DNA from 2 places in the Shimia sp. FJ5 genome. Region 1 is predicted to be linked to the other one. Evidence: riboswitches for the same ligand, from Rfam matches in the RefSeq annotation. Region 1 holds a riboswitch; the other holds the start of a gene.
The links. A riboswitch is a leader RNA that binds a small molecule or an ion and turns the genes downstream of it on or off. The one in region 1 is predicted to bind thiamine pyrophosphate.
Positions count from the first base shown of each region.

Region 2: another riboswitch for thiamine pyrophosphate. It lies ahead of thiB (thiamine ABC transporter substrate binding subunit); the one in region 1 lies ahead of thiM (hydroxyethylthiazole kinase).

Region 1 is NZ_JAWJUV010000005.1:113,878-118,720, reverse strand. Features, by position in the region: gene tenA (thiaminase II) at 1-465, opposite strand, end outside; gene R1W01_RS15700 (ABC transporter substrate-binding protein) at 462-1,400, opposite strand; gene thiD (bifunctional hydroxymethylpyrimidine kinase/phosphomethylpyrimidine kinase) at 1,397-2,227, opposite strand; gene thiE (thiamine phosphate synthase) at 2,224-2,856, opposite strand; gene thiM (hydroxyethylthiazole kinase) at 2,853-3,638, opposite strand; TPP riboswitch at 3,692-3,780, opposite strand; gene R1W01_RS15680 (AMP-binding protein) at 4,041-4,843, shown strand, end outside.
Region 2 is NZ_JAWJUV010000002.1:64,579-69,421, reverse strand. Features, by position in the region: gene R1W01_RS06880 (AEC family transporter) at 1-898, opposite strand, end outside; gene aroC (chorismate synthase) at 902-2,005, opposite strand; TPP riboswitch at 2,332-2,444, shown strand; gene thiB (thiamine ABC transporter substrate binding subunit) at 2,480-3,478, shown strand; gene R1W01_RS06865 (thiamine/thiamine pyrophosphate ABC transporter permease ThiP) at 3,454-4,843, shown strand, end outside.

The DNA of each region.
Region 1 (4,843 bases):
CTCATGTGCAAGACGGTGCCCGATCTCCCCATAGCCAAAACAACACGGCGCGAGCGCGGCCATCAGGTCGATGAAATCCCCCTGCAACCCGGCATCAAGAACATAGCGCGTATAGGCGAGGTTCTCGATCTCTTCAGTCGCAGTATAGAGCGCTTCTTCGTCAATCCCCTCGTCCGCACAGGTCGCGACATGCAACGCCATCTCGTGGTTCACCAAAGCATCGAGAACCCCAGTGCAGGCCTTCGTTTCTTCAAGCGTTTCCGCCTTCACCACAGCGAGGGACCACGCACGGGCGAAATGCACGAGAAACACATAGTCCTGCACGAGGTAGCGCAGGTAGGCCGCGCGCGGCAGACTGCCATCGCCGATTCCTCGGACAAAGGCATGCCGCGTATAGGCCTGCCATGTCTCGGCACAGCCCGCGCGCCACCGTTCGAAGACGGCCCCATAGGAAACGCCGCTCATTGCGCTGTCACATCGATGGCGATTTCGGAAACCGGATGCAGGCCCGGCGTCAGGCCCGCCTCAAGCAGAAAGGCCTCGAACCGAGCATAGCGGCCCACATCAAGCGCCGCTGGACGCAGTGCAAAGCGGGGCAGCGTGTCGATCCATGCACGGCGATTCAACTCATCTGCCAACTCTGGCGAAGTTGCCGAAAACACGTCCCAGCTGTCCTTGGGATGGTTGACGATATACTGCGTGGCCTTCTCTGTCGCTGCGAGAAAGCGGCGTATCATGTCGGTGTCCATGCGATCCGCATTGGCCACATAGATCAACTCATCATAGGACGGCAGCCCCTCTTCCTCGACATAGAAACAGCGCCCCGGCCGACCTTCGATCTCCATCTGGTTCAGCTCGAAATTGCGAAACGCCCCGATCACCGCATCCACCTGCCCCGACATGAGCGCCGGCGAGAGAGAGAAGTTCACATTGACGAGCTCTACATCCCCAAGCGTCAGGCCGTAGGTCTCAAGGATGCGCCCCAACACCGCCTCCTCGACGCCACCAACGGAAAAGCCGATCTTGGCCCCCTTCAGGTCCGCAGGTGTGGCCACCTCTCCGTCCGCAAGCGTCAGCAAGCAGTTCAAAGGCGTCGCCACCAACGTCCCGACCCGCCGCAGCGGCAAACCCTCGTGACGTTGCAGATGCAATTGAGGCTGATAGGAAATCGCAAGGTCCGCCCGCCCGGCAGCCACCATCTTCGGCGGATCGGAGGGATCGGCCGGGGCAATCATCTCAACCTCTAGCCCCGCCTCGGCAAAAAAGCCCTTCTCCTGCGCAATGATGACCGGGCCATGATCCGGGTTGACGAACCAATCAAGCAGCAGCGTGACCTTGTCCTGCGCCATGGCGGGCAAGGACAAGAGCGAAAAGACGGTGGCGTATAGTAGCGTTCTCATGAGGGGGATCCATTCTGGTCTGAGGAATACGCCGCATAGAGCGCGGCGAAATGGTGTGTCGGACCATGCCCATGCCCAACCCTGAGGTCGTCCGCATGTGCAATGGCGTGCGATACATAGGCTTTAGCGGCTTCGGTCGCTTTCGGCAGGTCCGCGCCTTTGGCGATCTGTGTGGCCAGCGCCGAGGACAGTGTGCAGCCCGTGCCATGGGTGTTTTGCGTCTGCCTGCGCGGGCTTTCGAACCATCGGCATCCGTCCGCAAACACAAGGCAGTCTGGGCTGCCCGCGCCTTCGAGATGGCCGCCTTTGATCAAGACCGCCCCTGACGACAGGGCACGCAGCGCCCGGCCCTGCTCTTCCATCTCGACACGGCTGGTCGCGATCTCACTGTCCAGCAAATGCGCCGCCTCCGGCAGGTTCGGCGTCACCACCGTCGCCAAAGGCAACAGGCGCGTGCGTATCATCGCCACGGCGTCTGGCTGCAACAGCGCCGCGCCGCCCTTGGCGATCATCACCGGGTCAAGCACGACCGGAACGGCCCGACCCTCCAAGGCATCGGCCACGGCCTCTGCGATCTCTGCCGTGGCGATCATGCCGATCTTCACCGCATCGACCCGGATATCCGCAAAGATCGCGTCGATCTGCGCGCGCACAAACTCGGCAGGCACAAGATGGATACCCGACACGCCCGCCGTATTCTGCGCGGTCAGCGCGGTGAGCGCAGCCATGGCAAACCCGCCATTGGCCGAGATGGATTTCAGGTCCGCCTGAATTCCCGCCCCGCCCGAGGGGTCGGATCCCGCGATACTAAGAACATTCGGGATCATGGCTGCGCCTCTGGGAAAAAGGCCTGCGTTGCGGCGGCGATATCCGGCTGGCCACAAATGGCCGACACGACGGCCGAGCCATCGGCCCCGGCGGCCAACACCTGCGCATGGTGCATGGCCTTGATCCCGCCAATCGCTACGCTCGGCAACCGGCTCAACCCCGCAAGCTCTGCAAGACCCGATAGGCCGATGGGAGTCGCATGATCGGTTTTGGTCGCCGTGCCAAAAACCGGCCCCAACCCAAGGTAGTCGACAAGGGCAGGGTCTGCCGCCACAACGGCCTCGGGCGTCTCGCAGGACAGGCCAAGGATCTTTCCCGCGCCAAGCCGCGCACGCGCCTCTACCGACGACATGTCGCCCTGACCGATATGGGCGCCATCCACTTCTGCAGCGGTCGCGGCCTCCACATCATCATTGATGACCAACGGCACCCCGGTCCCCTGCAACGCGTCTTTCAGCGCCAGAGCCAAGGCAATGCGGTCACGCGTGCTGATGTCCTTGTCCCGCAACTGCACCATGGTCACTCCGGCGGCGACAGCCTGCCCGACCGTTTCCACGACGCCTCGCGCTCGACACATCTCCGGATCGGTCACCAGATAGAGCCGCAAGTGCTCTCGCAATTCGCTCATGACAGGGCCACTTCCATGATCGCCGCCTCAAGCTGTGATGGTTCAACCGAGGCCAGAGCATCGAGAAAATGGACTTGGAAACTGCCCGGCCCCTCGGCGCGCGCGGCGGCCTGCGTCCCGGCAACCTTGAAATGCGCCAGTGCCGAAAGAGCGGCGTCAAAGGCCGGCCCGACAGCGGCATAGGCCCCCATCAATGCTGTCTGTGAGCAGCCCAGCGCCGTGACCTGAGGCATCAACGCGGAACCGCCTGCCACCCGCGCCATGCGTGCCCCATCGGTCACGAAATCCTCTGGCCCGGTGACGGCAACGACACAGCCATATTCGCGAGCAAGTGCCTTGGCCGCCCCTTCGGCATCTGCGACCGCATCACCGCTATCCGCGCCCTTTCCCGCCCCGGCTTCTCCGGCAAGGGTCATGATCTCCGAGGCGTTGCCGCGCAAAATAGCGGGGCGCATCCCAAGAAGGTCCTGCGCCGCCTGTTTGCGAAAGCCGCTGATGAAATGCGCGACCGGGTCCAGAACCCAAGGTATCCCATGGGCATTGGCCACCCGCACCGCCACCCGCATGCTCTCGAGCCACTGCGCCGAAAGCGTGCCGATATTGACCGTGACAGCACCGCTCAAAGGGGTGAAGGCCTCCATCTCTTCCGGCGCATGCACCATCGCCGGAGAGGCGCCCGCCGCAAGGACGACATTCGCGGCGATATTCATCGCCACATAGTTGGTAATGCAATGCACCAAGGGAGCCTTGGCGCGCATGTCTTTAAGCAGGGTTTGGGTCATGATCTCTCTCCCGCCGCACGGGAGAGACGGTCGAAAGACATCAAGGGCGATGCGCGAACTGACCGGTACCTCCCTCCGCCGGCATTATCCGGTTCAGGTTCAAAGGGTACATCTCAGCCTCACGGCGCCCCTGGTATTCGAAGGGGTAACGGGTTCGTCTGACCGTGTCAAAGTGGTATGCGTCACAAGGCGGCACCGCGCGGAAATCAGGCACGCGGTCAAAACACGATCGGAGTCCAAAGCATCTCACACTCATGTCTGGACAAGCGCCCTTGGCACCGTTTCAATTTGATACATACAGACCACTCTTCTATTGCCGTAATGGTGTATTTTGGATAAGTTTTTTCGACGCTGGTAATGCTAAAGTATGTGTTTAACGATTTTTTGTAGAGGATCATTGCGATGGCCTCAAAGCTCAGAGATGAGCCGTCCGATCCGATCTCCCGGACGTCCCTGATCGACCTTGCCTCGAGAATTCTGCAAACGCCCGTTGATGCGGAACGGTCCCTTGTTTCTCAAGGGCTCGACTCGCTCGGCGCTGCGGAGCTTTTGGAAGAGCTTCAATTGCTCGGCTACGACGTGGCCTATGAATTTCTCCTCAGTGAGACCAGCATCGACCTCCTGTTTGAGGCCCTTGGCGAAAAAACCGAAGCCCGGCCCGCACCGTCCGATCTTCGAGACCCATCCGCCCCTATTGCCCTCGCTGGGCCACAGGTCTTGTGGGCGCAGCTCGAGCAAGAAAGCTGGGGGCCATGGGCGAACATAAGCCTCTGTCTATCAATGCCTGCCTCGCTCATCCGCGCGCCGTTTCTGCCCGCAATCGCGCAGTCCCTCTGCGACGCGAACGAGGCCATGCGTATGGTTCTGGTGCAGTCAGGCGACACGGTACAACAACAGGCGCTGCCCGGTCTCCAGCTTCCGGTCGAGGTCAAGGACGCACCCGCATCCGACCAAGAGGCCATGCGCCTGATCGAAGCCTTTGAAGGCAAGCCCTGCTCGCCGTTTAAACCATCCACCCGCGCCCTGATCCTTTCCGACCCGAATAGCGAAGGCCGTCATTGGATGTGCATCACGATGCACCATGTCTTCTCGGACCGTATAAGCATGCACAGGCTCGCTCGACAGCTGCGCGAGATGATTGCCTCAAACCGCCTGCAAAACGCCGAAGCAAAGGATTTTGATTTCTCCGACGTCGCGCTCTGGAA
Region 2 (4,843 bases), on a different contig from region 1:
AGGTTGCCATAAGCATGGCGATGGAGGCGACGCCCTGAAGCCCGTGTTCTTGTGCGAACACCGTGTAGAGGCCAAACATCGGGATGGCGGCGGAGAGGATCACGGCGGCGAAGAGGTCGGGGGGCAGGGCAAAGAGGCCGAGGCCTGCCAGCCCCGTAGCGGCAAGCGCGACCATGGCCGGATGCAGGATCAGCTTGGCGCCCGAAATCTGTGCGGCGAGGCGCCAGTTTCCCTTGAGCGGCAGACCGACCAGTGTTCCCCCGATCACCACGAGCGAGAGCGCAGAGGCGGAGGCGGCGAGCATCTGGAACAGGCGGGTGAGTGGCTCCGGGATCGGCAGCGACAGGACAGAGGCGGCGAGGCCGAGTAGGAGTCCGATGACCATCGGACGCTTGAGGACGCCAAGGAGGATCGCGCCGATGCGGCGGGCGAGGGCCATGTCCGAGCCACCGCGCGCCATGTCGAGCAGGATCAGGCAGATCGGGATCAAGAGCACATTCTCCACAAGCATGTTGAGCGCGAGGATCACGGCGGCATGGTCTGGAAAGACAAGGAGCATCAGCGGAAAGCCGATAAAGCCGGAGTTGGGACAGGTCGATCCCATGACGGCGATGGCGCGGCGGCCTTTGTCCGGCGCGGTGGCCGAAAACCAGAGGAAGGCGATTGTAATCGTGGCCAACCCGCCAAGCGCGAAGGCGGCCATATAGCCGGGGTTCAGCACCTCTGCGAAATCGCGGCTTGCCACTGCATGAAACAGAAGCGCCGGGAGCGCGATGTCCATCACGTAGCGGCCCAGAACCTGTAGATCCGCCGGTTTGAACCAGCCGCGCCGCACGGTGACGTAGCCGATGGCGATGGCGGCGTAGATCGGGAAGGTGATGGAAAGGATCGCGCCCAAGGCTTAGCCGATCTTGCCGCGATTCTCGCCGACCTGACCGCGATGCAGCAGAAGGTGATCGAGGATCACGCAGGCCATCATCGCCTCGCCCACGGGCACGGCACGGATGCCGACGCAGGGGTCGTGGCGGCCTTTGGTGATGACTTCGATCGGCGTGCCATCCTTGCGGATCGAGCGGCGGGGCGAGAGGATCGAGGAGGTCGGCTTGACGGCGAAACGCACGGTGATGTCCTGACCGGTGGAAATGCCGCCGAGGATGCCGCCCGCATGGTTCGAGCCGTATTCGGGACCGTCCTCGCCCATGAAGATCTCGTCCGCATTGTCCGTACCCGTGAGCCGGGCGGCGGCCATGCCTTCGCCGATCTCGACGCCTTTCACGGCGTTGATCGACATCATCGCGGCGGCAAGGTCGGTGTCGAGCTTGCCATAGACCGGCGCGCCAAGGCCCGCAGGCACGTTGCGGGCGACCACTTCGATGATCGCGCCGACAGAGTTGTGAGCTTTGCGCAGTTTCTGGAGGTAATCCTCCCAGTCTTGCGCGACCTCCGGCCCTTGCGGAATCCAGAACGGATTCTGGTCGATCTGATCCCAATCGAATTTGGCGCGGTCGATATCGAGCTCGCCCATGGCGGTCATGTAACCCTTGATCTCGATCCCCGGCAGGAGCGCATTGAGCGCCTCGCGCGCCACGCCACCAGCGGCGACACGCGCAGCGGTTTCACGGGCCGAGGAGCGGCCACCGCCGCGATAATCGCGGATGCCATATTTCTGCCAATAGGTGATATCGGCGTGGCCCGGGCGGAAGGTCTCGGAGATGTCGCCGTAGTCGCGGCTACGCTGATCGGTGTTTTCGATCATAAGCTGGATCGGGGTGCCGGTCGATTGGCCCTCGAACACGCCCGAGAGGATCTTCACCGCGTCGGGCTCATTGCGTTGCGTCGTGTTCTTGTTCTGGCCGGGGCGGCGCTTGTCGAGCCAGTGTTGCAGCATCTCCGCCTCGATTGGCACACCGGGAGGGCAGCCATCGACCGTCGCGCCAAGAGCGGGCCCGTGGCTCTCGCCCCAGGTGGTGACGCGGAAGAGATGTCCGAAACTGTTCATCGACATGAGAAACGCTCCTTTGTTCCCGGTCGCAATAGCCGCCGGGGGGCGGTTTCTCAAGGTTTATCGCGGCTGGAGAAGGGTTTGAAGATTTCATGCCTCCGGCGGGAGTATTTGCCACAGAGAAGAAAGCATGGACGGTTTTGTCTTCTTCTCTGGAGAAATGCCTCCGGGGGGCTTGGGGGGCTGGCCCCCCAATTGGAAATGGGGTCTGGGGGCTTGCCCCCAGCCACGCCCAACGCTTGCGAGGCGCGGCTTGCCGCGCGTCGAAGGGGCGGGAGCACCCCCTCTCCGGGAATTCGCTTGTCATCAGAATACACGCTGTTAGGGTCGCGCTCACCTCGGGGTGCCTGTTTCGTGAGGGAACAGGCTGAGATGCGATGCATGCGAACCCGTTGAACCTGAACCGGTTAAGACCGGCGGAGGGAAGGTATGGCTCGCTCCAGAACTTGCCCCGCCCGTCGCATTTTGGAGGATGCCATGAAGTATCTTGCGCTTGCAGCGGGAACCTTGATGTCCACGGCCGCATGGGCCGAGACACCTGTTCTCACCGTATACACCTATGACAGTTTCGTCGCCGATTGGGGCCCCGGCCCACAGATCGAGGCGGCGTTTGAAGAGACCTGTGACTGTGATCTGAAATTCGTGGCCGCGGGCGATGGCGCGGCGCTTCTGGCGCGGTTGCGTCTCGAAGGCGCGCGCAGCGACGCCGATATCGTGCTTGGCCTCGACACGAACCTAACCGGCGCTGCGGCCGAATCGGGCCTTTTTGCGCCGCATGGTCAAAGCGTTGCGCCGGATGTGCCGAATCCGTCCGGTGAGGCCGGTGCATGGGAAGACCCGCTTTTCCTGCCGTATGACTGGGGCTATTTCGCGTTTATCTATGATACGGAAAAGCTCGCCGATGTGCCGGGGAGCTTTGAAGAGCTGGCGGCGTCGGATGTCTCCATCGTGATCCAGGATCCGCGGTCTTCGACGCCGGGGCTTGGCCTTCTGCTCTGGGTTAAGGAGCAGTATGGCGACGAGGCGGGTGCGATCTGGGAAGGGCTTGCCGACAATGTCGTGACGGTCACCAAGGGCTGGTCCGAGGCGTATGGCCTCTTCCTTGAGGGCGAAGCGGACATGGTGCTCTCTTACACGACCTCGCCCGCCTATCACATCGTGGCCGAAGAGGACGAGAGCAAGGCCGCCGCGCCGTTCCCCTCGCATTACATGCAGATCGAGGTGGCCGGGAAGCTCGCCAATTCGGATCAGCCCGAGCTGGCCGACAAGTTCCTTGCCTTCATGACCACGGACGCGTTCCAATCGGTCATTCCGACGACCAACTGGATGTACCCGGCCTTTACGCCGGATGAGCCGCTGCCGGATGCCTTTGCCAAGCCCATCGGGCCGGAGCAGGCACGGCTTATCCCGGCGGGAGATGTCGCGGCGATCCGCGAAAAAGCGATGGCGGAATGGCGCGCGGCGCTCTCCAAGTAAGGCGGTGGCCAGGCGGCGTGGCGGCGGTATGTGTCGCCACGCTGATCCTTGGTACGCTTCTGGCTGTCGTCCTGCGCGCCGAGGCAGGGCGGGGGCTTGGGCCGTCCGATTGGGCGGCGATCCGTTTTACCGTCTGGCAAGCGCTGCTGTCGGCGGTGCTGAGCGTGTTGCTCGCCATTCCGGTGGCGCGGGCCTTGGCGCGGCGGGCCTTTCCGGGGCGACGGGCGATCATTGGGTTTCTTGGCGCGCCATTCATCCTTCCGGTGATTGTGGCGGTGCTTGGCCTATTGTCGGTCTTTGGTCGGGGCGGGATTCTCAATGTCGCGCTGCGCTGGGTCGGGCTTCCGGAGGTACAAATCTACGGGCTGCATGGCGTCGTCCTTGCGCATGTGTTCTTCAATGTGCCGCTGGCGACGCGGTTGATCCTTCAGGGCTGGCAGGAGATCCCGGCAGAGCGGTTCCGCCTCGCCGCGCAGCTTGGCTTTGGTCCGCGGGAGATGGCGCGGCTGATCGAGCGGCCGATGCTGCGCCGGGCGGTGCCGCTCGCGGCGGTGGTGATCTTCGCGCTCTGCATCTCGAGCTTTACCGTCGCGCTGACGCTTGGCGGCGGGCCGAGGGCGACGACCGTGGAGTTGGCCATCTACGAGGCGTTTCATTTCGAGTTTGACCTTGGGCGCGCGGCGCTCTTGGCGACGGTACAGATCGTGCTTGTCGGGGTGGCGGCGCTTTTGGCGCTCAGGGCTTCGGTCGCGGAAGGGTTCGGCGCGGGGTTGGACCGGGTTGTGACGCGTTGGGATTCGGGCGGATTGGGCAAGGTTAGTCTCGATTTCGTCTCTATCACGGCGGCGTCCCTGTTCCTTCTGGTGCCGATAGTCATGGTCGCGGTTGAGGGTGCGGCGGGGCTTTGGAAGATGCCTGCACAGGTCTGGACGGCGGCCGTTGTGTCCTTCTGCGTGGCGCTGGCCTCGACGGGGATCATGCTCGCGCTGGCGCTGCCAATCGCGATTGCGGCGGCGTCCTGGCGCGGGTTCGAGGCGGTCGGGCTTTTCGGGATTGCCGCCTCGCCACTGGTCATCGGGGTGGGGCTTTTCGTGGTGATTTTTCCGATTGCCGATCCGTTCGCGCTTGCCCTGCCGGTCACTGCGCTGGTCAATGCGGTGATGGCGCTTCCGTTTGCTTTGCGTATTCTCGTGGGGCCGGTGCGCGACGTGGTTGAGAGCTATGGGAGGCTTTCCGCGACGCTTGGAATCGGGGGATGGGCTTGGATGCGCCTGATCCTGTTGCCGCGTCTCAAGGGGCCGCTTGGCTTTGCGTCGGGCCTCGCGGCGGCGCTCTCGATGGGAGACCTTGGCGTGATCGCGCTAT